4 regions of the Pseudomonas sp. Tri1 genome follow, and region 4 is predicted to be linked to each of the others. Evidence: predicted binding sites of a transcription regulator. Region 4 holds the regulator's gene; each other region holds the start of a gene.
What was found. Region 4 encodes sigma-54, which starts transcription at its own class of promoters, with help from an activator protein. Its sites were predicted from a motif close to ANTGGCATNNANNTTGCTNT; they were not measured.

Region 1 (7,784 bases), 650 kb from region 4:
TCACCGGTAGCCGCGGATGCTGCTCGCGAATCCGCGCCAACAGGTCCAGGCCGCTGGCGCCAGGCATGCGGATGTCGGAGATGATGACGTCCGGCTGCTGACGCGCCAGGCGACTCATCACCCCATCGGCGCTGTCGAAGCTCTGGGTGGTCATGCCTTCCTGTTGCAAGGCTTTTTCCAGGACCCAACGGATAGAACGGTCGTCATCGACGATCCACACGGTTTCACTACGGCTCATGTCGATGTGGCTCCTTGTTCCAGTGGCAGGAAGATCGAGAAAGTGGTGTGGCCGGGGTGGCTTTCACATTCGATCAAGCCCTGATGCTGACTGATGATGTTCTGGGCGATGGCCAGGCCCAGTCCGGTACCGTCCGGACGACCGCTGACCATGGGAAAGAAAATGGTTTCCTGCAGTTCCGCAGGGATGCCCGGGCCGTTGTCGATGATTTCGATCTTGGTCACCAGGCGATGGCGCACGTGGCCGATGGTGAACTGGCGCATGGCCCGGGTGCGCAGGCTGATGCGGCCCAGGCGCAGCTCGTTCTGGCTGCTGATGGCCTGCATCGCGTTGCGCACGATGTTCAGTACCGCCTGGATCATCTGCTCGCGGTCGATCAAGACGTCTGGAATGCTCGGATCGTAGTCGCGCACCAAGGTGATGCAACCTTGGCTTTCGGCTTCCACCAGGCTGCCGACACGCTCCAGCACTTCGTGGACGTTGCACATCGCCAGGGACGGTAGCTTGTTCGAGCCGAGCATGCGGTCCACCAGGTTTCGCAAGCGGTCGGCTTCCTCGATGATGACGTTGGTGTAGTCCTTGAGGCTTTCTTCCGGCAGTTCACGGGCGAGCAACTGCGCGGCGCCGCGAATTCCGCCGAGGGGGTTCTTGATTTCATGGGCCAGGCCGCGCACCAGCATCTTGCTGGTTTCCTGCTTGGACAACTGGGCCTCCTCCTTGGTGATGCGCAGCAGGCGATCACGCGGGTGCACTTCCAGCAGCAGCAAGGTGGCGCCGTTGTTCAGGATTGGTGTGACCGCGTAATCCACCGTCAGGGTCTGGCCGGTCAGTGCGGTGAGCATGGCTTCGCGCTTGGTGAATGGATGAGCCTGCTCCACCGCTTGGCGAAGGGAGTTGAGCGCTTCGGCAGACTCGGTGAACAACTCACTGATGAACTGCCCATGGCTGCGCTGGCCGCTAACGGCCAGGAGCATTTCCGCCGCCGGGTTCATGTACTCGAGGCGCAGTTCGGCGTCGAGCAGGATGGTCGCGGTGGTGAGGTTGTCGAGTAGCAAGCGGTGTAGTGCGTCGCTAATGGTCATCAGGACCTCTTTTGGAGCGTAGCAAGCACGCGTATGACGCGCTGGTACAAGGAAAATGCAAAAACCAAACCAAGGCTCCGAAAAGAAGCGTTTAGAGCCTCAAAAGGGCTTTATTCGCCCGTTTACGTGGCGTTCTGCCAGTTTTTGCGGGTACTTTCGAACCAAATTGGGTTGAAATCTGGGAAGGGTGCAAACACATGCACCAATATAGTGCGCAAACCTGAACGGTGTTAGAAGAACGGCAGGATGCTGCTTTTCTCTTCTTCGGGTTTATCGGCGAGGGGGCATTCGGGGCGTTGGCCATAATCGGCGGTGGCGCAGGGCTTGATACGGCGCTTCTGCGCCAAGGACGTACGTTGCATGTGGAACGGCTGGTTGGCGGTACGTTCGACGATGCGGTCTTGCTCATCGAGGATTTCCACCGCCAGATGATGGCTGCCTCGGTCAATGTTACTCAAGGCAAACACTGGGCTGGGTCCCGGTGCGCCGGTAGGTTGGCCATCGAGTAGCAGACGGTAGCGGTGGCCCTTTTGCAATCCGGGTTCGCTGGTGACACTGACGATCAATTCTCCGGCGGTACTGCGAATCGTGGCGTCCGGCTCCGGGATCAATAGCCGGAGCATTTCATAACGAAAAAGCGGCTCGGGCAGGTTCTTCGCTGTTGGCACCGGTGCTGCGCTGGCGGGAGGCGGCGGCATCCGATTGCCAGGTGGTAGCTCAACTTTTCGGGCATTGCCGGGTCGCGGCTGATCGGTGAAGACGCGATTGCCTTGGGCGTCTATGTAGGTATAGACCTGCGCCACGCCCGGCTGCGCGGCCAGCGCGAGGCCCAGCGCGAGCAGCCAGCGGATCATGGCTGGTGCACCCGCTGCACGGTGAAGGTCACGGTTTCGCTCTGTTGCACGAGCGTGTCCCCGTCGATGACTTGAACCGCCAGGCTATGCTCGCCCCGATCGATATTCACCAATTGCAGGCGCGGTACATTGGTTGGCTGGCCGTAGGGTTGGCCGTCCAGCAGCAGGCGGAACAGCTGAGGGCTTTGCAGGCGCGGTTGGGCGCGGACGCCAACGGTGAAAGTACCGTTATTGGCGCGCAAGGCCTCCTCGGTGGGGATATTTGTCAGCTCCAGCACCTCATAGGCATTGCGCGGCTCGTCCTTGGCGATGGGGTCCGTGGGTGCGTCCGAGCTGGTTGAGGGCTGGCGTTCGATACTGTTGAGCGGCGGCAGTTCCACCGTCTGGGCCGGTACACCTTGGGGCGGCTGGTTGCTGTAGGCGGTGTTGCCGTCGGCGTCGGTGTACTTGTAGATCTGCGCGGCGGCAGGCAACGCCAACAGCAGCAACAGAATGATTGAAAAACCACGACCCATGGAAAATTGACCGAAACGAAAAGTGATGGGTTGCAGCATAGGTCAGGTGAAGCGGTTGGCCCAAGTTGTTGCCCTCAATCCCCTGTGGGAGCGAGCTTGCTCGCGATGGCGGTGTGTCAGTCGCCAGGATGTTGGATGTGCTGGCCTCATCGCGAGCAAGCTCGCTCCCACAGGGTGGATTGTTGTCTTTAGGATTTTGTGAAGACACACAGCTCAGCAGTCGCCCGGATCAGGGCGAGCCGGTGCACCGGGTGCTGCTTGTTGTGGTGGGTGGCTTGGGCCAGCCATTGCGGGCACTGCGGGTCGGTGCGGTAGGGGGCGAAGTCAGCCAGTTGTTGCAGCAGGCGTTTTTGCAGTCGGTCGAGTTGCGGACGGATCTGTCCCACCAGGTCCGGGCGTGGGAGGTCCGGGGCCTTACCTTCCAGGGCCCAGTCGGACAAATTGATGTACTGCACCAGTTTGTTGGCTTCTATCTGGGCGGCGAAGAATGCTTCCACGGTTTCGCCGCTCAGCTTGTAGACCGGTGCCTGGGCGACGGCGGCGGCAATGACTTCGCGCTCGCGCTGACGGTCTTCTACCGGTTTGTGGCTGTCCCATTTACTCAGCGCCACTTGATCGGCGAGGGCCAGGCGTTCGCCAATGGCGTTGAGCAGTGGGGTAAGGGCGTCCGGGGCAGGAGCAGAGGCGGCCTCGGCGGTGGAGGCCAGCAGCGCGGCAGACAGGGCAAGGCAGAGTTTGAAGCGCAAAGTCATGGGCAGTCTCGTCTTCTATGAGGGGGCGACGAGTCATCATGCACGTAACCTGCGTCCATAAAAAAGGCCTCCCAAAGGAGGCCTCTCTTTATTCACGCCGTGCGTGGCGGCGTTTACTGGATCAGCAGCTGTAGTACAGCTCATATTCCAGTGGGTGTACGAAGGTGCGAACCTTGATTTCTTCTTCGCTTTTCAGTGCGATGTAAGCATCGATGAAGTCATCGCTGAATACGCCGCCCTTGGTCAGGAACGCACGGCCCTTGTCCAGCTCTTCCAGGGCTTCTTTCAGGCTGCCGCAAACCTGTGGGATTTCCTTGGCCTCTTCAGGCGGCAGGTCATACAGGTTTTTGTCAGCGGCATCGCCAGGGTGGATCTTGTTCTGGATACCGTCCAGACCGGCCATCATCAGTGCAGCGAAGGCCAGGTACGGGTTGGCAGCCGGATCCGGGAAGCGAGCTTCGATACGGCGGGCTTTAGGGCTGTTCACGTAAGGAATACGGATCGAGGCGGAACGGTTGCGAGCCGAGTAGGCCAGCATGACCGGGGCTTCGAAGCCTGGTACCAGACGCTTGTAGGAGTTGGTCGACGGGTTGGTGAAGCCGTTCAGGGCCTTGCCGTGCTTGATGATACCGCCGATGAAGTACAGGGCGGTGTCCGACAGGCCGGCATAACCTTCGCCTGCGAAGGTGTTCTTGCCGTCTTTGGAGATCGACATGTGAACGTGCATGCCCGAACCGTTGTCGCCGTACAGAGGCTTAGGCATGAAGGTCGCGGTGCGGCCGTATGCATCAGCAACGTTGTGTACGCAGTACTTCAGGGTCTGGACTTCGTCAGCCTTCTTGACCAGCGTGTTGAATTTCACGCCGATTTCGTTCTGGCCGGCAGTCGCCACTTCGTGGTGGTGAACTTCGACGGTCTGACCCATCTCTTCCAGTGCGTTGCACATGGAGGTACGGATTTCGTGGTCGTGGTCGAACGGTGGAACCGGGAAGTAACCGCCTTTGATACCTGGACGGTGGCCTTTGTTACCGCCTTCCACGTCCTGGTCGGACATCCACGAACCTTGTTCGGAGAAGATCTTGAACATGGAGCCGGAGATGTCGGACTTGAACTTGACCGAGTCGAAGATGAAGAATTCAGGCTCAGGACCGAAGAAAGCGGTGTCGCCGATACCGGTGGACTTCAGGTATTCCTCGGCGCGGTGGGCGATGGCGCGTGGGTCGCGGTCATAGCCTTGCATGGTCGAAGGTTCGATGATGTCGCAGACCAGGATCAGGGTCGGCTCTTCGGTGAACGGGTCCAGGACGGCGGTTTCGTCGTCCGGCATCAGGATCATGTCGGAGGCTTCGATGCCTTTCCAGCCAGAGATGGAGGAGCCGTCGAACATTTTCCCGATTTCAAAGAATTCGTCGTCCAGCGCATCACGGGCCGGCATGGTCACGTGATGTTGAGTACCTTTGGTGTCAGTGAAGCGCAGATCAATCCACTTGACGTCATGATCTTTGATGAGTTGAACCGACTTCGACATATGTCCTCCGGGTGGCTTCGGGCGGGTAGTGGAGTGCCCTTAGATATGGGTGATGCCGGCGCGAATACTCTGCCAAGGCAACCTGCCTCACAAGGGAGCAAATTGCATGCCAGTGCCCCAGCATGGGTTTTTTGCACCAAATCCACGCTTTTGAAGGCGTAAATCGCAGATTGTCAGACAATAACGCACTGCAATGTGGCGCCGTCAATCGATAATGACCTGTTTTGGTGCATGCAAAACCATCTGCACATTAACTGGTTAAACCTTGAGCAATTTCCGCTATAATCCGCGCCCCCCTTTTTCGGCTGGCCGTTCGCGCGCTGTTTTCATGAAACTAATCGTAAAAGTCTTCCCCGAGATCACCATCAAAAGCCGCCCGGTACGGATGCGTTTCATCCGCCAGTTGGCCAAGAACATCCGCACTGTGCTCCGTGATCTGGACCCGGTCGTGGTGGTGAACGGCGTGTGGGACAACCTCGAATTGGAAACCCGCGTCAGCGAACCCAGGATCCTCAAGGAAATGACCGAGCGCCTGAGCTGCATGCCGGGTATCGCGCACTTCCTGCAGGTCGATGAATACCCGCTGGGGGATTTCGACGACATCCTTGCCAAGTGCATGCTTCATTATGGTGATGCCCTGGCCGGCAAGATTTTTTCGGTGCGTTGCAAGCGTGCCGGCAAGCACCCGTTCAGTTCGATGGATGTGGAAAAGTACGTCGGCAGCCAGCTGCGCCGGCAGTGCGGTGCGGCCGGTATTTCGTTGAAAGACCCACAGATCGAAGTACGTATCGAGATTCGCGACCAGCGCCTGTTCGTGATCCACAGCCAGCACAACAGCATCGGCGGTTATCCGCTGGGTTCGCTGGAGCAGACCCTGGTGCTGATGTCCGGCGGTTTCGACTCCACGGTCGCTGCCTATCAGATCATGCGTCGCGGCTTGATGAGCCATTTCTGCTTCTTCAACCTCGGCGGGCGCGCCCATGAACTGGGCGTGATGGAAGTCGCGCACTTCATCTGGAAGAAGTACGGCAGCTCCCAACGCGTGTTATTTGTGAGTGTGCCGTTCGAAGAAGTCCTGGGTGAGATTCTCGGCAAAGTCGATAACAGTCATATGGGCGTCATTTTGAAGCGTATGATGTTGCGCGCCGCTTCACGAATTGCCGACCGCCTGCAAATCGATGCGCTGGTGACGGGCGAGGCGATCTCCCAGGTATCCAGCCAGACGCTGCCGAACCTGTCGGTGATCGACTGCGTGACCGAGAAGCTGGTCTTGCGTCCGCTGATCGCCAGCCACAAGCAGGACATCATCGACCAGGCCAATGAAATCGGCACCGCCGACTTCGCCAGGCACATGCCCGAATACTGCGGGGTCATTTCGGTGAACCCCAAGACCCACGCCAAGCGCGGGCGGGTGGAGCACGAAGAGAAAGAATTCGACATGGCGGTGCTCGAGCGTGCGCTCGAAAACGCCAGGCTGGTACCAATCGATCGAGTCATCGATGAATTGGGCCAGGACATCCAGATTGAAGAAGTCGGCGAAGCGCTGGCCGGTCAGATCATCATCGACATCCGTCATCCGGACGACGCTGAAGACGACCCGCTGAGTGTCGCCGGCATCGAGGTAAAAACGATGCCGTTCTATGCAGTGAACGCGCGTTTCAAGGAACTGGACCCTACTCGCCAGTACCTGCTGTATTGCGACAAAGGCGTGATGAGTCGCCTGCATGCCCACCATTTGCTCAGTGAGGGGCATGCCAATGTGCGCGTTTATCGACCGAGCTAAGTGCCCGGGGCTGTTTGCCTGTGGCCTGCGTCACCGGCCCCCCGACGCCGCCGACAGGCTGTAACGGCTTTGTCGGACTCAACGTAAATCGCTGCCACGACCTGTCAGCACACCGAATCCTCTGATCGAGATACACAAGTGATCGAAAATCTACGCAACATCGCCATCATTGCTCACGTTGACCATGGTAAGACCACCCTGGTAGACAAACTCTTGCGTCAATCCGGCACCCTGGAGCGCAACGAGCTCAACGACGAGCGCGTGATGGACTCCAACGACCAGGAGAAAGAGCGCGGTATTACCATCCTGGCGAAAAACACCGCCATCAACTGGAACGGCTACCACATCAACATCGTGGACACCCCGGGCCACGCCGACTTCGGTGGTGAAGTAGAGCGCGTGATGTCGATGGTCGACTCCGTGCTGCTGCTGGTTGACGCCCAGGACGGCCCTATGCCGCAAACCCGTTTCGTGACCAAGAAGGCTTTCGAAGCCGGCCTGCGTCCGATCGTGGTCATCAACAAGGTTGACCGTCCAGGCGCGCGTCCGGACTGGGTCCTGGACCAGATCTTCGACCTGTTCGACAACCTCGGTGCCACCGAAGAACAGCTGGACTTCAAAGTCGTCTACGCCTCGGCCCTGAACGGTATTGCCGGTCTGGACCACACCGACATGGCCGAAGACATGACCCCGCTGTACCAGTCGATCGTCGACAACGTACCGGCGCCGAAAGTCGACCGTGACGGTCCGTTCCAGATGCAAATCTCGGCACTGGACTACAACAGCTTCCTGGGTGTTATCGGTGTTGGCCGTATCGCCCGTGGTCGCATCAAGCCGAACACCCCGGTCGTGGCGATCGATGCCGACGGCAAGAAGCGTAACGGTCGTATCCTCAAGCTGATGGGTCACCACGGTCTGCACCGCATCGACGTTGAAGAAGCGGCAGCCGGCGACATCGTCTGCATCAGCGGCTTCGAGCAACTGTTCATCTCCGACACCCTGTGCGACCCGATGAACGTCGAAGCGATGAAA
Region 2 (7,784 bases), 2.9 Mb from region 4:
TGCTGACCCTCAAGAGCCAGGAGCAACTGAACGTGCTCGACACCCGCATCAAGCGTTTGCGCAAACAGCTGAGGGATGATGCCCAATGAAGCAGTCCCATGTATTTGGCGGGCTGGTCCTCGCGGGCCTGGCCAGTTTGTATGGCTGTGCCGGCCAGCGCAGCGAAGCAGCGCTCGAACAGGCCAGCACCGACTTCCAGAAGGTCAAGGAAGACGCCAACGTATTGCGCGCCGCGCCCAGGGACGTGATCCGTGCCGGTGAATCCCTGGCCCGGGCTGATCGCTTGTCCAGCTACTGGGGCAGTGGTGAGGATGTTCAGCATTACGCCTACCTGAGCCAGCGCTACAGTGCGATTGCCCGGGAGCACAGTAATCAGGTGCTGAACGAAGAGCGTGCGGCAAAGCTCGAACTGGAGCGCCAGCGCCTGCAGTTGGCCCTGCGTGAGTCCAAGTTGCTGAGCGTGCAGCAGCAGGGCAAATGGCTGGAAGAACAGATCATGGCGATGGCGACCACCCAGACCGATCGCGGCCTGGTGATGACGCTGGGTGATGTCCTGTTCGACACCGGCGAGGCAGAACTGAAGAATTCGGCCAACCGCGTGGTGCTCAAGATCGTGCAGTTCTTGCAGCTCAATCCCAAGCGTGTCGTGCGCATCGAGGGCTATACCGATAGCACCGGCGGCAAGCAGGAAAATCTCAAGCTGTCTCGGGACCGTGCACAGTCGGTGGCGGACGTGCTGGTGGACTTGGGGATTGACGAAAAACGTATCCAGGTCGAAGGCTACGGTGACGAGTATCCGGTGGACGTCAACGCCTCGGAGCGGGGGCGGGCCCAGAACCGCCGTGTTGAAATTGTGTTCTCCGACGAGAAAGGCCAGCTCGGCGCCGCCCGCTGAGGGCGGCGTCACTGGAAAACCCGGCCCCTTCCACGGCGCCGGGTTTTTTTGGCTCGCAGATTATCCTCCCAGGGGTACAGTTAGCGCTGTCACTCCACTGTACTGTCGAGTAATCTGGCAACTGTCCCCGTACACTTCTAAACTGTTCCGGTATCGTTTCCGACAAGAATAAAATGCCCGTGAAATCGAGTGCTGCGTCATGACCAACCTTCTGCTCTATCAACGTATTGCTCAGCAACTGGCTGAAGACATCCGGCGCGGTGTGTATCAGCCTGGCGAACGCGTGCCGTCGGTGCGCAAGATGAGTTCCCAGCTCAACGTCAGCCATGCCACGGTGCTGCAGGCCTACGCCAACCTTGAAGACCAGGGGCTGATCCGCGCGCGGCCGCAATCGGGTTACTACGTGCACCAGACGCCGGCCCTCACCGCGCCGACGCCGGACATCGCCCGGGTCGAGCGCCCGGGGCTGGTGACGCGCAGCAGTATCATCCAGCAAGTTTTGGTCGAGTCGCGCCGTGAAGGGGTGTTCCCATTGGGGGCGGCGGTGCCGAGCGTCGATTACCTGCCTGTGCGGGCGCTGCACCAGCAATTGGCCAAGGTCACGCGTTTCCATAGCCCGCGGGCGTTCAGCTACATGTTCAGCCCGGGCTTCGAGCCGTTGCGGCGTCAGGTGGCGATTCGTATGCGCGACGCTGGCGTCGTGGTGGATCCTTCTGAAGTAGTGATTACCCACGGCTGTGTCGATGCGCTGCAAATGTCCTTGCGCGTGCTGACCCGGCCAGGGGATCTGATCGCCGCCGAATCACCCACCTATTACGGCTTGCTCCAACTGGCGGATCTGTTGGGGCTCAAGGTCATCGAGATCCCTAGTGATCCGGTTACCGGCATGAGCCTCGAGGCTTTGCAGCTGGCGGCCAACCAATGGTCGATCAAGGCACTGGTGTTGACCACGCGCCTGAGCAATCCCCTTGGCGGCACTATGCCAGAGGAGCGACAAAAGCAACTGCTGCGCCTGGCGTCGGACTTCGACATTCAGGTCGTCGAGGACGATATCTATGGCGAACTCATGTTCGAGCAGGGGCGTACCAAGGCGCTCAAGGCCTACGACCGGTTGGACCGGGTCATCTACTGTTCGAGTTTTTCCAAGACCTTGTCGCCGGGCGTGCGCATCGGCTGGATGATTGCTGGAAAATTCCAGCAGGAAATCCAGCGACTCCAGACTTTCAGTACTCACTCGGCGTGCAGCGTCACGCAGATGGGCATCGCGGCGTATCTGGAAAATGGCGGCTACGACCGGCACCTGCGCTATATCCGCCAGGAGTACCGCAAGAACCTCAGCGCTTTTCAACTGGCGGTGCAGCAGTACTTCCCCGAAGGCACGCAAATGAGCCGGCCTACCGGAGGTTTCATTTTGTGGGTCAGCCTGCCGGGGCGGGTCAATACTCAAGAGTTGCATGTGCGGGCGCTGCAGCAAGGTATCAGTATCGCGCCAGGGCTGATTTTCAGTAACACCGAGCAGTTCAATCATTGTATCCGCCTCAACTGTGGCACGCCCTGGAACCGCGAGGCAGAGCGGGCCTTGATGACGCTGGGGCTGTTGGCGACTCAACTGTGCCAAGAGACCGCCAACGGATTTTTATAGGAATCAGCGGTTTAGCCTGATGTGCTTGTCAGCGTCTCATTATCAGGCGAGCATGGGGTTCCCTGCCGTAAGTGCCGTTGTGTTTATGAAAGCCATTGTTCCTGCCGTGTGGGTTTTGATCGGCCTGTTGACTGCCTTCCACATGGGAGGCGTGATGGCCGCGTCGGCAGCGGAGAAACCCGCCGCCAGCGCCACGAAAAATGTGTCGAAAAAACCGGCTGCGGTCAAAAAGGCGCCCGTGAAAAAAGTGGCTCCTGCAAAGAAGAAACGTGCTCCCATCGCCTCCAAGAGCAAATCTGCCCACGAGGTTGCCAAGACCCCGTTGCCGCCGGCCAAGCTGGATTTGAGCCTGCCCCATGACATGGTCGAGGAACTGCAGCCGCCCGGTCAGGTGCAGTCAACCAAACATCAACCACTGCTGCCGTCCATGTTTGGAGATAAACCCGGGCCGTTCCAACTCAATGGCCGTTTGCTGAGCAATGAAATGCAACTGCCGCTGCGCAATCAAGAGCGCAATGAAGTGGAAGGCGCGGCGCTGGATTTTGAATTCAAGCAATAAACCTCCGTCATGCAGGCAGTTGGTCGCTGACTGCCCAGTCATCTCACCGTGGCCGAAAAAACACGCGATCGGTAATTTAAAACGAGTGTTTTAGCCGTTACTCTGTGACCCGTTACCAACCATTACCTGTCGTGAGGATGTTGTCGTCATGAAGTGCCGTGAAGGCTGTGGCGCCTGCTGCATCGCCCCGTCCATCAGCTCGCCGATCCCTGGTATGCCCCATGGCAAGCCGGCGGGAGAACGTTGCGTGCAATTGTCGGTCGATAATCTGTGCCGGATCTTCGGCCAGCCGGAACGCCCGGCGGTGTGCTCGGCGTTCGAAGCCGACATCGAGGTCTGTGGCAGCAGCAGCGAAGACGCCATCCGATTGATCGGTTGGTGGGAGCAAGTCACGGCAGCGTAGTGGGTCAATGATCAGAACTTGGACAATAAGGAAAAAAACTATGGGTTCGCTGCATCGTATGGCTGTGTTGTGTGGGTTGACCGTGTTGTTGGCGACGGCAACCGCCCAGGCAGAGAGCTGGAAAGTGGCCAAGGAGCAGGACGGTATCAAGGTTTCCCTCAGTGAGGTGGCCGGCTCCAAGTACAAGGCCTACCAGGGCGTTACCGTCATGAACACCACCATGGAAAAGCTGCGGGCCCTGCAGGAAGACGTCGCTGGGGCTTGCGCCTGGATTCACGAATGCAAGAGCCAGAAACTGGTCAAGCATGAGGGCAATAAGTCCTGGACCTACACCCAGTTCAATACGCCGTGGCCGGTCACGTCCCGGGACTCGGTGCTGGAAGTCACCACTGTCGAAGGTGCCGATGGCAGCCTGACGCGTAACCTCAAGGGCGTGCCAACGTACCTGCCTGAAGAGCAAGGGTTTGTGCGGGTCACCCAGGTCGAGGGCTTCTGGAAGTTCACGCCCAAGGGCGCGAATCAGATCGAAGTGACCTATCAGGTCCACACCGATCCGGGTGGCAGCGTACCGTCCTGGCTGGCCAACAAGTTTGTCGTCGACGCACCGTTCAACACCTTGAAAGCCCTCAGGGACCGCGCCGAAAAGTAATCGGCTATGGTTGCATCTGGAGACCGCCCATGAGGCGGTCTTTTCATGTGTGCCGTCCAACGACCCGGCGGAACGATTGTTCGACCCTCAATGTCGAGATAAAGGTAAGCCAGGCCCTGAATTGATCGAGGAGACACCGATGCAAAAGTGGGAAATCACTTTCGTGGATGATCACAGCGAAACCAACGTCCAGGAGTTCGAGTATGACCAGGAGCCTACTATGGAACAGGCTGCACAGCTGATTCGCGAAAGGCTGCTTCCGGTGGCCAATGAGCTGGACCTCAATGATCTGGAGGGGCGTACCGCGGACCCGACGGTCAAGAATCTCAAGTCCCAGTACAGCATCGAAATCATCAGCATCACACCGATTTCATGAAATCGTTGTCTGGTCCCGCTTGGCAGTGGCTGCGACTTGCAGCTACTCTGCAAGTGAGATCAGCGAAAGGATCGCTTAGGTCCGGTCTTGTCAGCTACATGCTTGTGTCCCGACGGTAATTTGATGCCGTAGCGCATGCAACTTACCGGTTGTACGCACGGGAAGACGGAAAGTCTATCCATCGGTTTGAGGAGGACGTTTCATGAGCACAGCCTATCAAGAAGACATCAGCACCAGCGTGCTTCGCCGCATGAAAGAAGGTGGTTTCGATTTCTCACAGTTCCATCCCATCGAGTTCTACGCCATTTTCCCGGATGAGGAGCGGGCGCGCAGGGCGGCAGGTCAATTTCGGGGTGAGTCATTGAATGCACAGATCAGCGCACGGGATGACGGGGCCTGGTCATTGGAGCTGAGCCGTGTGATGTACGCCACCTACGATGACATTGGAGACTTCGAGCAGGACTTTGAGGCCGTGGTCGAGCCGCTGGGCGGCATCATCGAAGGCTGGGGCGTCAAGCAGGAGATTCGGCGCCTGCAGGCCTGATAATTCACTCACCGCAACCAGAGCAACGGCTGACCTTTGTGTCGGCCGTTTTCATGTGTGCGAGCCAGTCAATTTCCTTGTTGGGGCGAGCTTGCGCACGAGGGCGGTCATGCGGCCCACATTATTGCCAACTGACCACCGCCATCATTCCCCCCAGGTTTTGTACCTAACTGTATCCAGATCAAGCCACGTGCTCTTTCCATGTCTATGCTCTGGGTAGCGGCGCCCCCTGCGTCGCAATGGAGCGGGAGCAGTGGGGCGAGGGCATTTGCTGCACTACAAGGGTGCGCAGCCTGTCGGAGGCTTATTCAACCCATTGATCATAAAGCGTTTATGCCGATGGCACGGGCCTTGCGAAGCCTGATGCCAGGGTGACAAGGAGTACGGCATGATTCGCACTGGTTTTGACGAAATGTACGACGCCGATGGCCAGGTCCGCCCGCATTATCGGGCATTTGCCCGGTGGCTGGCCGAAACGCCTGACGAACTTCTGGCACAGCGGCGGCGCGAAGCCGACCTGTTGTTTCACCGCGCCGGGATTACCTTCACGCTCTACGGGGACGAGCAGGGGACAGAGCGCCTGATCCCTTTCGACACCATCCCGCGCAGCATCCCTGCCAGTGAATGGCGGGTCGTCGAACGTGGCTGCATCCAGCGAGTCAAGGCGCTGAACATGTTCCTGGCCGACCTCTACCACGAGCAACGCATCATCCGCGCCGGCATTATTCCGGCCGAGCAGGTGCTGGCCAACGAGCAATATCAATTGGCGATGCAAGGTCTGGATCTGCACCGCGATATCTATGCCCACATTTGCGGTGTCGACCTGGTGCGCGACGGTGACGGTACGTACTACGTGCTTGAGGATAATCTTCGTACGCCCAGCGGCGTCAGCTACATGCTGGAAGATCGCAAGATGATGATGCGCCTGTTTCCCGAACTGTTTGCTGTCCAGCGTATCGCTCCGATTGATCATTATCCCAACCTACTGCTCGACACCCTGAAAAGCGCCAGTCCGCTGGATGACCCCAGCGTCGTGGTGCTCACTCCGGGGCGCTTCAACAGTGCGTTCTTCGAGCACGCGTTCCTGGCCCGGGAGATGGGGGTGGAGCTGGTAGAGGGCGCTGACCTGTTCGTGCGCGATGACAAGGTATTCATGCGCACCACCGACGGGCCGAAAGCGGTGGATGTGATCTATCGTCGCCTCGACGATGCGTTCCTCGACCCGCTGGCCTTCAATCCGGATTCGATGCTTGGGGTGCCGGGGCTGTTGTCGTCCTACCGTTCCGGCAACGTGGTGTTGGCCAACGCCATCGGCACGGGCGTGGCGGACGACAAGTCGGTGTACCCGTTCGTTACCGACATGATCCGTTTTTACCTGGACGAAGAACCGATCCTGAAGAACGTTCCTACGTGGCAGTGTCGTAATCCTGCTGAGCTTTCCCATGTGCTGGCGAATCTCCCGAACCTGGTGGTCAAGGAAACCCAGGGCTCCGGTGGCTACGGGATGCTGGTGGGGCCGGCGTCGACGACGGCGCAGATCGATGCCTTCCGCGAGCGAATCAAGGCCAAGCCGCACGCCTACATCGCCCAGCCGACGCTGTCACTCTCGACGTGTCCGACCTTTGTCGAAAATGGCATCGCCCCGCGCCACATCGACTTGCGCCCGTTTGTGCTGTCCGGTCGGGAAACCCGTGTGGTCCCGGGCGGCCTGACCCGGGTGGCGTTGCGTGAAGGGTCGCTGGTGGTGAATTCGTCCCAGGGCGGGGGCACGAAGGACACCTGGGTGGTCGAGGATTGAGGAAGCTGCCATGTTAAGTAGAACTGCCTCGGACCTGTACTGGATGTCGCGTTACCTGGAGCGTGCGGAAAACCTCGCGCGGATGCTCGACGTCAGTTACTCGTTGTCCCTGATGCCTCAGGACGGGCGCGGCGATGGCCTGCACGAATTGGCCATGCCCTTGCTGATCACCGGAACGCTGGACGATTACCGGGAGCGACACGGCGATCTGCATGCCGAACGACTGCTGCATTTCTTTGCCTTGGACGCGGCCAACCCGGCCAGCATCTACAGCTGTCTTGGCTCCGCGCGGGCCAGCGCCCACGCGGTACGTGGGCGAATCACCGCCGACATGTGGGAAAACATCAACGCCACCTGGCTGGAAATTCGCGGGATTGCCGAGCAAGGTTTGACTCGCTACGGCATGAGCCGTTTCTGCGAGTGGATCAAGGAGCGGTCCCACCTGTTCCGAGGTGCAACCTACGGCACCATCATGCGTAACGACGCATTCAGGTTCATTCGCCTGGGGACCTTTATCGAAAGGGCTGATAACACTTTGCGCTTGCTCGACGCCCGCTACGAAATGGCCGGCGATCAGGCCGACACGGTCAGCGACGGTACCGCCCACGCGTATTACCAGTGGAGCGCCTTGTTACGGGCCTTGTCTTCCTTCGAGGCCTACACCGAGATCTACCGCGACGCCCCGGGTGCCCGTCATGTGGCTGAACTGTTGCTGTTACGCGCCGATGTGCCGCGTTCGCTGCGGGCCTGCACCGAAGAAATCGAGCAGATCCTCGCGAGCCTGCCAGGCTCCAATGGCCGGCAGGCACAACGGCTGGGTGCGGAGATGGACGCGCGTCTGCGCTACACCGGTATCAACGAAATCCTCGACGGGGGCCTGCATGCCTGGCTCACCGAATTCATCCCACTGGTCCGTGA
Region 3 (7,784 bases), 750 kb from region 4:
AGAGTTTCAGGATAACGCTCACCGCAGCTACTTCTACGATTTCGATGCGCGCCTGCGACGCTACATGCTGGACAGCTTCGGCCCCTGGCTGGCGGAGGGTCCGACCCTGGAAATGGGCTGCTTCGAAGGTGCTTTTACGACGCTGTTCGCCGAACGCTTTGCCGACCTGACGGTCATCGAAGCGGCCAGCGATCTGATCGAGGTCACCCGGAACAAAGTCGGTTCAGGCGTCAAGTTCGTTTGCAGTACCTTTGAGGAAGCCGAGCTGGAACCGCGCTTCGATAACATTTTCCTGATCCACACCCTGGAGCACCTCGACGACCGCCAGGCGGTGCTCAAGCGCGTGCACAACTGGCTCGCCCCTGGCGGTCGCCTGTTCATCGCTGTGCCGAACGCGAATGCCCCTTCGCGGCAGATCGCCGTCAAGATGGGCTTGATCGAACACAACAGTGCCGTGACCGAGGGCGAGCGCCTGCATGGCCATCGGGTCACCTACACCCTCGACACCCTCGATCACGAAGTACGCAGCGCCGGTTGGCGCGTGAGCCACCGCGGCGGGGTGTTCTTCAAGCCGCTGGCCAACTTCCAGCTGGACAAGGCCCTGGAAACCCAGCTGATCGATGATCGTTTCATGGATGCCTGCCATGCGTTGGGCATGGTCTATCCAGACCTGTGCGCCAGTGTCTTTGTCATTTGTGAGCAGCCCTCCAGCCCCAAGGCAACCGTATGACCACCCCATCCCTGCACGGCAAGCCGCGTCACCCTTACTACATCGCCGCTCCCAACTATCGGGAGACTTCCTCGGGTGTGTGCGTATTGCACTACCTGTGTCACGTTCTGAACCTGTCCGGTTACGAGGCCTACCTCACGCCATGCCAGGTCAATCCGAAACTGCGCACCCCGATCCTTACCGACGAGTTGCGCCGGCACCATCGGTCGCTGGGCTTGGCGCCCATTGCTGTGTATTCCGAGGTGGTGGACGGTAACCCGATAGGCGCACCGATCGTGGCTCGTTACATTCTGAACCGTGAAGGCTTCCTCACTGGTCGGGCGATCAAGGCGCAAAAAACGGACCTGTTTTTCTATTACACCCAGGATTTCGGTGGCGACAGCGATAACAGCAACCTGCTCCTGTTGCCTGTCATCGACTCGGAATTGTTTTCACCGCCAACCGAGTCGGTGCAGCGCAGCGGCAACTATCTGTATTTGCACCGCATCGACAGGTCTAAGGTCGACTACTCGATGTTGCCGGACGATATCGAAGTCCTGAGCATGGCCAACCCGAAGACGCTGACCGAGCTGGCGCAGATTTTTCGGACGGCTTCAACACTCTACAGCTACGAAATCTCAGCGACGTGCACCGAAGCCATGCTCTGTGGCTGCCCGGTTGTCTACATGCCTGGCGGTCACGTGAAGACCCAGCCGTTCATTGAACAGTTCGGTGACGCGGGCTCGGCACTCTATGATGAGCCAGGTGGACTGGAGCGCGCCCGCGCAACAGTGTTGCAGGCTCGCAGGCGCTGGCTGGAGCTCGAAAAGGCCTTCTGGCCACAGCTGGAGCGTTTCATCGATATCACTCAGCAGGTTGCCGTCCAGCATGCCATTGACGCCCGTGTACCCTCCGTCAAGGACTGGTTGCGCAACCGCGTACTGACGCCGATCCAGCAACAGCTTGTCGACGGGCGTCGTCAACAACTCAGCGGACAAACCAGCCTGACGCTGTTGATACGCGACCCCCTGGGCGATTTCAACGCCTTGAGCGACACCCTTGAAAGTCTTGCACTGTGGCGATCGCGCTCCTCCATCAGCTTGCGCATGGTGGTCTTGAGCACTGCGCCAAGTCCTGCCGACCTGCCCGCTAGCCTGCACTGGCTGACGTGCGCTCAGCCAGGCGCCGTCGAGCTGAACGAAATTCTGCAGGCAGACGACAGCGACTGGATCATGCTGCTAACGGCTGGCGACGAGGTCCTGCCCGCCGGCACGTTGATGCTCGATCTGGAACTGCCGGGTGCCAATGGCTGCAGGATGATCTATTGCGACGGCATGTATCGCTCGGAGAATGGCCCGCAAGCGGTCTTGCGGCCTTGCATCAACCTCGACTACCTCTTGAGTCTGCCATTGACCATGGCCAACCATTGGCTGGTCCGTCGGGAGCTGGCGCTGCAAGTCGGCGGTTACGACCCGCAGGTGCCCGAAGCGCTTGAACTGGACCTGATCCTGCGACTGATCGAAGTCGGGAGCATGAATGGTATTGCTCACCTGAGTGAACCGCTGGTAGTCAGCAACACACCCACCCTTGCCAATAACCCTGACGAGTGCCTTGCTCTGCAACGGCACCTGAGCAATCGCGGCTACACGAGCGCCAGGATCCAGCAGGAACCGACCCGGCATTACCACATCAAGTACGGCCATGACCAGCAGCCCCTGGTGTCGATCCTGATTCCTACCCGGGACCAATTGCCGCTGCTGCAGCGCTGCGTGGAAAGCCTGTTGTCGAAGACCCGCTATCCACACTTCGAGATTATCCTGATCGACAATTGCAGCGAGACCGAAGAGGCGCTCACCTGGCTGAGCGAGATGGAGTCGATCGGGGGTGACAAGGTTCGTGTCATCCGCTTCCCCTATCCGTTCAACTTCAGTGCCATGAACAATCTGGCAGCCAACCAGGCGCGCGGTGAGTATCTGGTGTTGTTGAACAACGATACGGCAATCATCCGCGAAGACTGGTTGGACGAACTGCTCAACCACGCCTTGCGTCCCGAAGTGGGTATCGTCGGCGCCAAGTTGATTAGCCCGGCAGGCACCGTTCAGCATGCTGGTCTGATCACTGGTCTGCGCGGCCCCGCTGGGAGCCCATTCGTCGATCAGGCTGCCAACGGCGGTGGCTATATGCAACGCCTGTTGGTCGACCAAAACACCAGCGCAGTCAGTGCAGCCTGCCTGATGATCCGCACAGCGATCTACCTGGAAGCCGGTGGTATGGACGACGCGCAGTTCCAGGTCACCTGCAATGACCTGGACCTGTGCCTGAAGGTGGCGAACCTTGGCTATCTGAATGTCTGGACACCTCATGCCGTGCTCTTGCATGAGGGTGAAGCGACCTGGTCAAGTGTCGGCAAGGACCCGCTCAACCAGCAACGCTTCGCCATGGAGCAAGAGCAGGCCTTGAGCAAATGGCTGAGCGTCTTGGCCAATGATCCCGCCTACAACAGCAACCTGTCGTTGCGTGGTGCCGGCTTCGAGCTGGAAGCCGTCAACGAGTTGACCTGGCGCCCGCTGTCCTGGCGCCCGCTTCCGGTGGTGCTGGTACATCCTGCGAAGTCGGCAAAAGCCGCCAATCTGCGTATTGTCGAGCCGTTCACTGCTTTGCGTGACTACGGCAAAATCGAAGGATGCATCAGCAACAGCCTGTTACCGGCAACGACGCTTGCGCGCTACAACCCCGATGTCATTGTCTTCCAGCATCAGGCCGACCCGCTGCGTCTGGAGCAGATGGAGCGCATCAATACCCTCTCCAAAGCCTTCAAGGTCCTCGAGTTGGATGCGCTGGCTCCGGCGACCCCGGGATGGACGACCTCACTGCAGCAAGCAGCGAGCCTTGTCGACCGCATCATTGTTGCGACGCCTGCGATGGCGGCAGCCTGTGCCGGACTGCACCACGATATTCGCGTCCTGGAAACGCGTCTGGATAGCAGATGGCGCAACCTCCCCAATGCGCGCCAGACGTTTGACATCCCTCGCATAGGCTGCGATATCGACCCGATGCAGCCCTTCGTTCAGCCGTTGATCATCGAGCTGATGCAGGCGCTGGCCGGTCAAGTGGAGTGGGTGCTCTGGGGCGATGTGCCTGCGTACCTGCGGCCGCTCGCCAGCGAGGTTCATGAGGACGTTCACGACAATCCCGATGTCATGGCAAGCCTCAATCTGGATATTGTCCTCGCACCCCTGGGCTTCGGCTGGGCCGAGGGAGGGTTAAGCCTGCTTGATCATCTGCAATATGGCGCTTGCGGCTACAGTGTGATCGGCAGCGATACCGCCGATTACCTGGGCGATCTCGCCATCACGCGAGTAGCTAACAGCCGAGAGCAATGGCTGGAGGCTATTCGTGATCATCTGGCTGATCGGCACGCCTCGCGACAGCAAGCCGCGCGACTGCGCGAGCAAGTGCTGGACAATTGGGTCTTCGACGATGCCTATGCGACGCACTGGGTCAAGGGGTGGATGCCTGACTGACGGAGACCTCAGAGGCGGCAGGGGAGTGCGCCCCAGCCGCCCGGTCATCAATCCGACCTGGCCCGCAGAGCATCAAGGGCTGAGACTTGCCACTTACCGGCATAAGTGCGCCGGTTTTTCGTCTTCAATACATTTCCACAACCCCACCGAATCCCTCAAACCCTTTGTTTATCGGCCTGCGTGGCGTCTGGGAGGAGTTGGTCTGCAAATTGCTTAAGGCTGTGCAACACAGCAGTGGACGGCAAACGTCCGGCATGCAGAGGAACGACAGTGGACAAGTACCTTTATGTGGCAATGACCGGCGCCAGCCAGAACGCACTGGCACAACGGGCCCATGCCAACAACCTGGCGAACATCTCCACCAACGGCTTTCAGAAAGACCTGGAGCAGGCCCGCTCGATGCCGGTATTTGGCGACAGCTTTCCGGCGCGGGCATTTGCCATGTCCGAGCGGCCTGCCACCGACTTCACGCCGGGCGCGCTGGTGGAAACCGGTCGTGACCTCGACGTCGCGGTCAGCGGGCCGGGTTGGATGGCCGTGCAGAATCCCGATGGTGGTGAAAGCTACGTGCGCACTGGCAGCCTCAACGTCGACGCCCTGGGCGTGTTGCGGGCCGGCAACGGCATGCCGGTGATGGGCAATGGCGGTCCGATCGCCGTGCCGCCGGAGCAGAAAATCGAAATCGGCCAGGACGGCACCATCAGCATCCGCGCCATGGGCGAAGGTCCGCGCGTGATGGCTGAAGTCGATCGCATCAAGCTGGTCAACCCGGATCTCAAGAACATGACCAAGGGCCTGGACGGTTCGATCCGTACCAAGGACGGCCAGCCGGCGCCCATCGATGGCAACGTGCAGCTGGTGTCCGGCTTCCAGGAAGCGAGCAACGTCAACGCCGTGGATGAGATGACTTCGGTGCTGGCCCTGGCCAAGCAGTTCGAGCTTCACGTCAAGATGATGAACACCGCCAAAGAAGGCGACGAGGCCATGGCCCGGGTCTTGCAGATCTAACCATTAATTACAGCGTTGCGCCGAAAAACAGGCGTACGAGGAGAATCGAATGCTTCCGGCTCTATGGGTTGCCAAAACAGGTTTGTCCGCCCAGGACACCAACCTGACGACCATTTCCAACAACCTGGCGAACGTCTCGACCACGGGCTTCAAACGTGATCGCGCCGAGTTCCAGGACCTGCTGTACCAGGTCAAGCGTCAGCCAGGCGCCCAGTCGACCCAAGACAGCGAACTGCCGTCGGGCCTGCAAGTGGGTACCGGTGTGCGCATTGTCGGCACCCAGAAAAACTTCACCGCCGGCAGCCTGCAAACCACCGAGCAGCCGCTGGACATGGCCATCGACGGTCGTGGTTTCTTCCAGATCCTGCAGCCGGACGGCACCACCTCCTATACCCGTGACGGTACGTTCCACCTCGATTCCACCGGCCAGATCGTCAACGCCAGCGGTTTCGCCCTGGAGCCGGCCATCATTATCCCGAACGATGCCCAGACGTTCACCGTGGGCCGCGATGGCACCGTGTCCATCACGGTGGCGGGCAACCCGGCCTCCCAAGTGATCGGCAACCTGCAGACAGCCGACTTCATCAACCCGGCCGGCCTGCAAGCGGTGGGCAACAACCTGTTCCTGGAAACCGCTGCCAGTGGCGCGCCGCAAGTCGGTACACCGGGTCTGAACGGTTTCGGTACCACGCTGCAGAACACCCTGGAAACGTCCAACGTGAGCACCGTGGAGGAGATGGTCAACATGATCACCACCCAGCGCGCCTACGAGATGAACTCCAAGGTGATCTCCACCGCCGACCAGATGCTCTCGTTCGTTACGCAGAATCTGTAATCACGTCTATGAGGCGGCCTGAGGTCGCCTGCAACACCAAGAGGTAGGGTCATGAATCGCTTCGTATCTGTTCTGGCACTGAGTGGGATCACCGCACTCGCGGGCTGTGTCGGGCCAACGCCCAAGCCCAATGACCCGTACTACGCTCCGGTGTTGCCGCGCACGCCGTTGCCGGCTGCCGCCAACAATGGCTCGATCTACCAGGCCGGTTTCGAACAGAACCTGTACAGCGATCGCAAGGCCTTCCGGGTCGGTGACATCATCACCATCACCCTGAACGAGCGGACCCAGGCCAGCAAGAACGCCAACTCGCAGATCGACAAGACCAGCGACACCAGCGTCGGCCTGACGTCGTTGTTCGGTTCCAGCCTGACCACCAACAACCCGATCGGGAGCAATGACCTGAGCCTCAACGCCGGTTACAGCTCCGACCGGGCCACCAAGGGCGATAGCAAGTCCGGCCAGAGCAACAGCCTGACCGGTTCGATCACCGTGACCGTCGCCGATGTGTTGCCCAACGGCATCATCGTCGTGCGGGGCGAGAAGTGGCTGACCCTCAACACCGGTGACGAGCTGGTGCGCATCGCCGGCATGGTTCGCGCCGATGACATCGCCACCGACAACACTGTTTCGTCGACTCGGGTGGCCGATGCACGCATCACCTACTCGGGCACCGGTGCCTTCGCCGATGCGAGCCAGCCTGGTTGGTTCGACCGTTTCTTCCTCAGCCCGAAGTTCCCTTTCTAGGTGGCCCAGTTGAATCTTAAACAGCTGTTGATCGGTGCCCTGGTGATGTCGGCAGCCTTCACCGCTCAAGCCGAGCGCCTGAAGGACATCGCCAGCATTTCCGGCGTGCGTTCCAACCAGTTGATCGGCTACGGCCTGGTCGTGGGCCTGAACGGTACCGGTGACCAGACCACCCAGACTCCGTTCACCCTGCAGACCTTCAACAACATGTTGTCGCAGTTCGGTATCAAGGTGCCGGCAGGTTCAGGCAACGTCCAGTTGAAGAACGTCGCGGCGGTGTCGGTCAGCGCTGACCTGCCGGCGTTCGCCAAGCCTGGCCAGCAGGTGGATATCACCGTTTCGTCCATCGGTAACTCCAAGAGCCTGCGCGGCGGCACCCTGTTGCTGACACCGCTCAAGGGTATCGACGGCAACGTCTACGCCATCGCCCAGGGCAACCTGGTGGTGGGCGGTTTCGATGCCGAGGGGCGCGACGGTTCGAAGATCACCGTCAACGTTCCGTCGGCCGGTCGCATCCCCGGTGGTGCGTCGGTGGAACGTGCGGTGCCGAGCGGCTTCAACCAGGGCAACAGTTTGACCCTGAACCTCAACCGCTCCGACTTCACCACCGCCAAGCGCATCGTCGACAAGATCAACGACATGCTTGGCCCGGGCGTGGCCCAGGCCCTCGACGGCGGCTCGATTCGCGTCACCGCGCCCATGGATCCGAGCCAGCGGGTCGACTATCTGTCGATCCTGGAAAACCTCGAAGTCGATCCGGGCCAGGCCGTGGCGAAAGTCATCATCAACTCGCGCACCGGCACCATCGTGATCGGCCAGAACGTCAAGGTTTCTCCGGCCGCCGTAACCCACGGCAGCCTGACCGTGACCATCACCGAGGACCCGATCGTCAGCCAGCCTGGCCCGTTGTCCAACGGTCAGACCGCCGTAGTCCCCCGTTCACGGGTCAATGCCGAGCAAG
Region 4 (7,784 bases):
CCGAGGCCTTGAAAATCATGGAAGACCATAAGATCAGCGCCCTGGTGGTGGTCGACGACGAAGACCGCCCGGTAGGCGCCCTGAATATGCACGACTTGCTGCGTGCGGGAGTCATGTAAATGAGCACAGACCTGCTGCAACGTGGCAAAGCGATCAAACTGGCCGTATTCGACGTCGACGGCGTACTGACCGATGGTCGGCTGTATTTCCTCGAAGACGGCAGCGAGTTCAAGACTTTCAATACCCTCGACGGCCAGGGCATCAAGATGCTGATGGCCGCCGGGGTCCAGACCGCCATCATCAGCGGCCGCAAGACGCCAGTGGTCGAGCGGCGCGCGAAAAACCTCGGCATTCCACACCTTTACCAGGGTCGCGAAGACAAACTGGTGGTACTGGACGAACTTTTGGGCCAACTCAACCTAAGCTATGAACAGGTCGCCTACCTCGGCGATGATTTGCCGGACCTGCCGGTGATTCGCCGGGTCGGCCTGGGCATGGCGGTCGCCAACGCGGCGGCCTTCGTACGCGAGCACGCCCACGGCATTACCACAGCACGCGGCGGCGAAGGCGCGGCCCGTGAATTCTGCGAATTGATCCTGCGCGCCCAGGGCCGCCTCGAAGCGGCCAACGCCGCATACCTGTGAGCCAATTATGCTGAGCAAGAAGATTCGCACCATTGTGGTGTTCGGCAGTATCGCGGCGATCTTTGCCGCGGTGGGCTACTGGAACATCAGCCCGGAACGCTTCCTCGATCAACCGGCAGCCACGGTCGAAGAAAATATCGACTGGTACGCGACCAACACGCATACCCTGCAATACCTGCCCGACGGCAAGGTGCAGTATGAGATGACGTCCGACAAGGTCGACCATGTAAAGGCCACCGATATTACGCTGGTGACCAAACCGGACCTGAACATGTTCCGCGGCACCGAGTTCCCCTGGCATGTGCAGAGCCTGCGCGCCGAAGTCAACTCCGGGGGCACCGAAGTGGAACTGATCGATTCGGTACGCGTGGCCCGAACCGATGAAAAAAACCGTACGACCATCATCACCAGCAGTCGTATGACCGTGTTCCCACAGCAAGAATATGCGCAGACCGAGCAACCCGTTAGAATCGACGGCGCCGGGGGTGTATCGACCGGCACGGGAATGAAAGCGTATTTGAAGGAAAGCAGGATACACCTGCTATCGAACGTAAGAGGACAGTATGAAGCTCGCTAAAACCCTCCCTATTTTGCTCAGTCTGGGCGCAGCACTGGGAAGCGCGAGCGCCTGGGCTCTTCCCAACGATCGCGACCAACCTATCCGTATCCAGGCCGACGACGCGCAACTGGACGACAAGAACGGTGTCGCCACCTACAAGGGTGACGTGATCATCACCCAGGGCTCGATGAAGGTCACCGGCAACACCGTGACCATCACCCGCACCCAGTCCGGTGATATCGACGTAGTGACCTCGGTGGGCAACCTGGCCTATTTCGAACAGATTCAGACCGCGGGCGACACCAAGCCGGTGCAAGGCTACGGGGTGACCATCCAGTATCACGCCTCCCAGGATCGCGTCGTGCTGATCGACCGCGCCAAGGTCGTGGACAAGGACGGCAACGTTACCCAAGGCGAGAAAATCGTCTATGACACGAACAAAAAGCTGGCCAGCGCCGGTCGCGCTACGGGCAGCAAAATCACTGAATCCCGTCCTCGCATCGACATGGTGATCCAGCCGAAAAAGAAAACCGACGAGCAGAAGGCCCAGTAATGGCAACTCTGAAAGCTCAGCATCTGGCCAAGAGCTACAAGAGCCGTCAAGTCGTGCGTGATGTCAGCCTGTCCATCGACAGCGGCCAGATCGTCGGCCTGCTCGGCCCTAACGGCGCGGGCAAGACCACCTGCTTCTACATGATCGTCGGCCTGGTCCAGGCCGACCAGGGGCGCGTGCTGATCGACGACCTGGACGTCAGCCACCAGCCCATGCACGGCCGGGCAAAGGCCGGTATCGGCTATCTGCCCCAGGAAGCGTCGATCTTCCGCAAGCTGTCGGTTGCCGACAACATCATGGCCATCCTCGAGACCCGCAAGGAGCTCGACAAGGCCGGTCGCCGCCAGGAACTGGAAAGCCTGCTGCAGGAATTCCACATCAGCCACATTCGCGACAACCTGGGCATGAGCCTGTCCGGTGGCGAACGGCGCCGCGTGGAAATCGCCCGCGCCCTGGCCACCGCACCGAAATTCATCCTGCTCGACGAACCGTTCGCCGGCGTGGATCCGATTTCAGTGGGCGACATCAAGCAGATCATCCACCACCTCAAGGCCAAGGGGATCGGCGTGCTGATCACCGACCACAACGTGCGCGAGACGCTGGATATCTGCGAAACCGCCTACATCGTCAATGATGGCCAGTTGATCGCCGAAGGCGACTCCGCCACCATCCTGGCCAATGAGCTGGTCAAGGAAGTGTATCTGGGCCACGAGTTCCGCCTGTAAGCGCAAAGTGTCTGGCGAATCGCCCTGGCGCCGCTAATTTATTATGGCGGCGCTCTAGGCAAACACTTCAGTTTCAGGCATATAATTTGCTTAAGTTTGGCGCTTCGGCGCCCTGTAGTGGATGGCGCATGTGCGCCGGCGAATAAGGTGTTAAGCCCCTGCCATGAAACCATCGCTAGTCTTGAGAATGGGCCAGCAGCTGACGATGACACCGCAGCTGCAACAGGCCATCCGCCTGCTCCAATTGTCGACCCTGGACCTGCAACAGGAAATCCAGGAGGCCCTGGAGTCCAATCCGATGCTCGAACGCCAGGAAGAAGGCGACGACTTCGACAATACCGATCCGCTGGCCGACAACGTCGAGCAAAAGACCAACACCGAAATCCCGGAACCGTCCTACCAGGAAGCCGCCCCGACGGTGGACAACCTCGAGGATGGCGAATGGAACGAACGCATCCCCAACGACCTGCCGGTGGACACGGCCTGGGAGGACGTCTACCAGACCAGCGCCAGCAACCTGCCGAGCAGTGACGACGACGAGTGGGACTTCACCACCCGCACCTCTGCCGGCGAGAGCCTGCAAAGCCACCTGCTGTGGCAACTGAACCTGGCGCCGATGTCCGATACCGATCGCCTGATCGCCGTGACCCTGATCGACTGCATCAACAACCAGGGCTACCTGGACGAGACTCTCGAAGAAATCCTCGAAGCCTTCGACCCCGAGCTGGACATCGAGCTGGACGAGATCGAAGCCGTCCTGCATCGCATCCAGCAATTCGAACCGGCCGGCATCGGCGCCCGCAACCTGGGCGAATGCCTGCTGCTGCAACTGCGCCAGCTGCCCGCCAAGACACCTTGGCTGGCCGAAGCCAAGCGCCTGGTCACCGACTACATCGACCTGCTGGGCGGTCGCGACTACAGCCAGCTGATGCGCCGCATGAAGCTCAAGGAAGATGAGCTGCGCCAGGTCATCGAACTGGTCCAGAGCCTCAACCCGCGCCCAGGCTCGCAAATCGAATCCACCGAACCCGAATACGTGGTCCCCGACGTGATCGTGCGCAAGCACAACGATCGCTGGCTGGTGGAGCTCAACCAGGAGTCGGTGCCCAAGCTACGGGTCAATGCCCAATACGCCGGTTTCGTCCGGCGCGCCGACACCAGCGCCGACAACACCTTCATGCGCAACCAGTTGCAGGAAGCGCGCTGGTTCATCAAGAGCCTGCAAAGCCGCAACGAAACCCTGATGAAAGTCGCCACCCAGATCGTCGAGCATCAGCGCGGCTTCCTGGAGTATGGCGACGAAGCGATGAAACCGTTGGTCCTGCACGACATCGCCGAGGCGGTGGGCATGCACGAGTCGACGATTTCCCGGGTAACCACCCAGAAATTCATGCATACCCCCCGAGGTATCTATGAACTGAAATATTTTTTCTCCAGCCACGTCAGCACCTCCGAAGGCGGCGAATGCTCGTCCACAGCCATCCGCGCGATCATCAAAAAACTGGTGGCGGCGGAAAATCAGAAAAAGCCGTTGAGTGACAGCAAGATCGCTGGTTTACTGGAGGCACAAGGCATTCAGGTGGCCCGCCGTACCGTCGCCAAATACCGCGAATCCCTCGGGATCGCACCTTCGAGCGAACGCAAGCGGTTGATGTAACGGGCCACGCCACAGCGTTCCAGTGGCAGGCATTTCTGCCTGCCGCTTTATGCACTGGCAACGAAGGAGAAGCTGTATGCAAGTCAACATCAGTGGACACCAACTGGAAGTGACCGAACCCCTGCGCACCTACGTCGGCGAAAAACTCGACCGATTGGAAAGGCATTTCGACAAGATCACCAACGTGCAAGTGACGATGACCGTCGAGAAGCTGCTGCAGAAAATCGAAGCCACGTTGCATATCCCCGGCGGAGAAGTGGTTGCCAACGCGGAGCATTCAGACATGTATGCCGCAATTGACCTGCTGACCGACAAGCTGGATCGCCAACTTAAAAAGCATAAGGAAAAGACCCAGAGCCTCCTCCAGGGCGCGACCGGTCGTTAACCCCCCCAATCCATGATCCGACTAGAATCCATCCTGACCCCCGGCCGTTCCCAAGTGAACGCGCCGGGCGGCAGTAAAAAGAAAGCCCTCGAACAAATTGCCAACCTGATCCACCGCGAAGTGCCGGATCTGGAAATGCAGGACGTCTTCGAGGCCCTGGTTGCCCGTGAAAAACTCGGTTCCACCGGTTTTGGCAACGGCATTGCCATTCCCCACTGCCGCCTCAAGGGTTGTAGCGCGCCCATCAGCGCACTGTTGCACCTTGAAGCCCCCATAGATTTCGACGCCATCGACGGCGCCCCGGTCGACCTGCTGTTTGTACTGCTGGTCCCGGAAGCGGCAACCGATGCGCATCTTGAGCTGCTGCGCCAGATCGCCAGCATGCTGGACCGCAAGGAAGTTCGCGAAAAACTGCGCAGCGCACCGAGCAACGAAGCCTTGTATCAGGTTGTCCTGGACGAGCAGAACGGTCATTAAACATGCGCATGATCATCGTCAGTGGCCGCTCCGGCTCCGGTAAAAGCACGGCGCTCAATGTGCTTGAGGACAGCGGCTACTATTGCATCGACAACCTGCCGGCCGGCCTGCTGCCGGAACTGGCCGAACGAGCCCTGATCCACACCGAACTGGCACAGCCGCTAGTAGCGGTGTCCATAGATGCACGTAACCTGCCGAGCCATCTGTCGCGCTTTCCCGAACTGCTAGAGGAAGTACGCAGCCGGCATATCCAGTGCGATGTGCTGTACCTGGATGCCGATGAAGAGACGCTGCTCAAGCGTTTTTCCGAAACCCGTCGGCGCCACCCCTTGAGCAACGCCAGCCGTTCCCTGGCCGAAGCCATTCATGACGAAAGCCAACTGCTGAGTCCGATTGCCGACCTGGCGGACCTGAAGGTCAATACCACGAACCTGAACCTGTATCAGCTACGCGACACTATCAAGTTGCGCCTGCTGAACCAGCCGGAGCCAGGCACTGCGTTCCTGGTGGAATCTTTTGGCTTCAAGCGTGGCATGCCGGTAGACGCCGACCTGGTGTTCGATGTGCGCTGCCTGCCCAACCCTTATTGGAAACCGGAATTGCGCGAGCAGTCCGGGCTTGACCAGCCAGTGATCGACTACTTGGCGGCCCAGCCGGACGTCGAGGAAATGTTTCAGGATATCTCCACCTACCTGCTCAAATGGCTGCCCCGCTTTGCCGCGAGCAACCGCGCCTATGTCACGATCGCCATCGGCTGCACCGGCGGTCATCACCGCTCTGTCTACCTGACCGAACGCCTGGGTCAGCTCCTGCAACAATCCCTGAAGAACGTCCAGGTTCGCCACCGCGACCTCAGCTAAAGGATTCACATCGCGATGCCTGCTCTGGAAATCGAAATCATCAACAAGCTGGGGTTGCATGCCCGTGCGTCGGCCAAGTTCGTCGGGATTGCCGGCCAATTCAAGGACACCACCATCCGGGTCGGGCGCACGCCTGAGTCCATGATCGACGGTAAAAGCATTATGGCGATGATGATGCTCGCCGCCGGCAAGGGCACCAGGATCCACCTGCACACTGAAGGCGAACAGGCACAGGAAGCGTTGGATGCGTTGGTGGCGCTGATCAACAACTATTTCGACGAAGGCGAATAATTGCCCCAGGCTCAGGGCGGATTTTTTGTGGCGAGGGAGCTTGCTCCTCGCCACAAAAGCCAAAGCTCATAGCCCGTCGATTGCGTCACGCCAACGCCGTATCCATCACCATCATCAGGCAAAACCCCACCAACAACCCCAGGCTCGCCAGCTTGTCGTGACCATTGCGGCGCGATTCGGGGATGACCTCATGAGTCACCACCAACAGCATCGCCCCGGCCGCCAGCGCCAACCCCAGGGGCAACAACATCTCCGCCAGGCTGACCAGCCACGCGCACAGCAGCGCAAACAGCGGTTCGACCAGCCCTGACGCGGCGCCAATCATGAAGGCCTTGATTCGCGACATCCCCGCGGTGGCCAGCACCAGTGCGATCACCAGCCCCTCAGGTACATCCTGCAAGGCGATGCCCATCGCCAGACTGTCGGCATCGGGCATGCCGCCGCCCGCTGACACGCCGACGGCCATCCCTTCGGGAATGTTGTGGGCCACGATGGCAAATACAAACAACCAGATCCGCGGGGCAATGATCGGACGTCCCGGTGCCTCCACCAGCCGCTCAGGACTGGCGGACACCTTGCGATCCACCAGATACAGCCCGAACGCCCCCAGCAGGATGCCGAAACTGATCAGCCCGCTGGCCGCCCAAGGTGTGAGCCCCAGCTGTTCAGCGGCGGCAATGCCCGGCACGATCAGCGAAAATGCCGTGGCGGCCAGCATCACCCCGGCACCGAAGCCCAGCAGCGAATCGCTCACGGCCTCGGGCATGCGCCGGATGACCAACACCGGCACGGCGCCCAACGCCGTACCCAAGGCGCAAAGGCCACCGCCCTGCAACGCACGCAGCAGTTTCGGCTCCAGATCCAGCCACGCCAGGCCCTGGGCCACCAGCAATGTCAGCCCGGCCAACATCAACAGCGACCCCAAGGCGTAGCGGAACATCCGTGCGCTTCCAACCGCCAGGGTTTGAGTATCCATAGTCAGCCTTGGATTGTTTTCATGAAGATTCAGACCAGCGCAGACTGATAGCGACGCGCCACTTCAGGCCAATTGATCACGTTGTAGAAAGCGTTGATGTATTCGGGCCGACGGTTCTGGTACAGCAGGTAATAAGCGTGTTCCCAGACGTCCAGGCCAAGAATCGGCGTATGACCGTGCATCAATGGGCTGTCCTGGTTGCCACTGCTTTGCACCACCAGCGTTTTTTGCGCGGTCACGCACAACCAGGCCCAGCCGCTGCCGAAACGGGTCAGTGCCGCTTTGGTGAAGGCTTCCTTGAACTGTTCCAGACCACCCAGTTGCGCCTCGATCGCCGCCGCCAGGGCACCGTCAGGTTGACCACCGCCCTGGGGTGACATGACTTCCCAGAACAACGAGTGGTTGGCATGCCCACCACCTTGGTTGATGACGGCGGCCCTCAGGCCTTGCGGCAATTGCTCCACGCTGGACAGCAGTTTTTCGACCGGCCATTGGGCGTATTCAGTGTCTTGCACTGCGGCGTTGAGGTTGTTGATGTAAGTCTGGTGATGCTTGGTGTAGTGGATCTCCATGGTTTGCGCATCGATGTGCGGCTCCAGGGCGTCGTAGGCGTAGGGCAATACAGGCAAAGTGAAAGCCATGTTCAATGAACTCCAT

Region 1: the regulator sigma-54 is predicted to act here: its motif matches at 5,064-5,083, upstream of glnA (type I glutamate--ammonia ligase).
Region 2: the regulator sigma-54 is predicted to act here: its motif matches at 5,407-5,426, upstream of J9870_RS20680 (circularly permuted type 2 ATP-grasp protein).
Region 3: the regulator sigma-54 is predicted to act here: its motif matches at 4,430-4,449, upstream of J9870_RS07900 (flagellar basal body rod protein FlgF).

What each region holds. Positions count from the first base shown of each region.
Region 1 covers NZ_CP072913.1:376,699-384,482, forward strand. The annotation lists gene ntrC (nitrogen regulation protein NR(I)) at 1-238, opposite strand, end outside; gene glnL (nitrogen regulation protein NR(II)) at 235-1,320, opposite strand; gene J9870_RS01690 (DUF4124 domain-containing protein) at 1,551-2,174, opposite strand; gene J9870_RS01695 (DUF4124 domain-containing protein) at 2,171-2,689, opposite strand; gene J9870_RS01700 (chorismate mutase) at 2,878-3,441, opposite strand; gene glnA (type I glutamate--ammonia ligase) at 3,563-4,969, opposite strand; gene thiI (tRNA uracil 4-sulfurtransferase ThiI) at 5,298-6,752, shown strand; gene typA (translational GTPase TypA) at 6,891-7,784, shown strand, end outside.
Region 2 covers NZ_CP072913.1:4,817,728-4,825,511, reverse strand. The annotation lists gene J9870_RS20720 (DUF4398 domain-containing protein) at 1-89, shown strand, start outside; gene J9870_RS20715 (OmpA family protein) at 86-895, shown strand; gene J9870_RS20710 (PLP-dependent aminotransferase family protein) at 1,095-2,537, shown strand; gene J9870_RS20705 (translation initiation factor 2) at 2,623-3,096, shown strand; gene J9870_RS20700 (YkgJ family cysteine cluster protein) at 3,245-3,499, shown strand; gene J9870_RS20695 (START domain-containing protein) at 3,540-4,148, shown strand; gene J9870_RS20690 (hypothetical protein) at 4,288-4,524, shown strand; gene J9870_RS20685 (ribonuclease E inhibitor RraB) at 4,727-5,068, shown strand; gene J9870_RS20680 (circularly permuted type 2 ATP-grasp protein) at 5,457-6,866, shown strand; gene J9870_RS20675 (alpha-E domain-containing protein) at 6,877-7,784, shown strand, end outside.
Region 3 covers NZ_CP072913.1:1,776,019-1,783,802, forward strand. The annotation lists gene J9870_RS07890 (class I SAM-dependent methyltransferase) at 1-730, shown strand, start outside; gene J9870_RS07895 (glycosyltransferase family 2 protein) at 727-4,233, shown strand; gene J9870_RS07900 (flagellar basal body rod protein FlgF) at 4,504-5,241, shown strand; gene flgG (flagellar basal-body rod protein FlgG) at 5,291-6,076, shown strand; gene flgH (flagellar basal body L-ring protein FlgH) at 6,128-6,823, shown strand; gene J9870_RS07915 (flagellar basal body P-ring protein FlgI) at 6,869-7,784, shown strand, end outside.
Region 4 covers NZ_CP072913.1:1,028,786-1,036,569, reverse strand. The annotation lists gene J9870_RS04405 (KpsF/GutQ family sugar-phosphate isomerase) at 1-119, shown strand, start outside; gene J9870_RS04400 (HAD family hydrolase) at 120-644, shown strand; gene lptC (LPS export ABC transporter periplasmic protein LptC) at 652-1,221, shown strand; gene lptA (lipopolysaccharide transport periplasmic protein LptA) at 1,208-1,756, shown strand; gene lptB (LPS export ABC transporter ATP-binding protein) at 1,756-2,481, shown strand; gene J9870_RS04380 (RNA polymerase factor sigma-54) at 2,645-4,138, shown strand; gene raiA (ribosome-associated translation inhibitor RaiA) at 4,215-4,523, shown strand; gene ptsN (PTS IIA-like nitrogen regulatory protein PtsN) at 4,536-5,000, shown strand; gene rapZ (RNase adapter RapZ) at 5,003-5,860, shown strand; gene J9870_RS04360 (HPr family phosphocarrier protein) at 5,876-6,151, shown strand; gene J9870_RS04355 (ZIP family metal transporter) at 6,237-7,127, opposite strand; gene J9870_RS04350 (superoxide dismutase) at 7,157-7,768, opposite strand; gene J9870_RS04345 (hypothetical protein) at 7,771-7,784, opposite strand, start outside.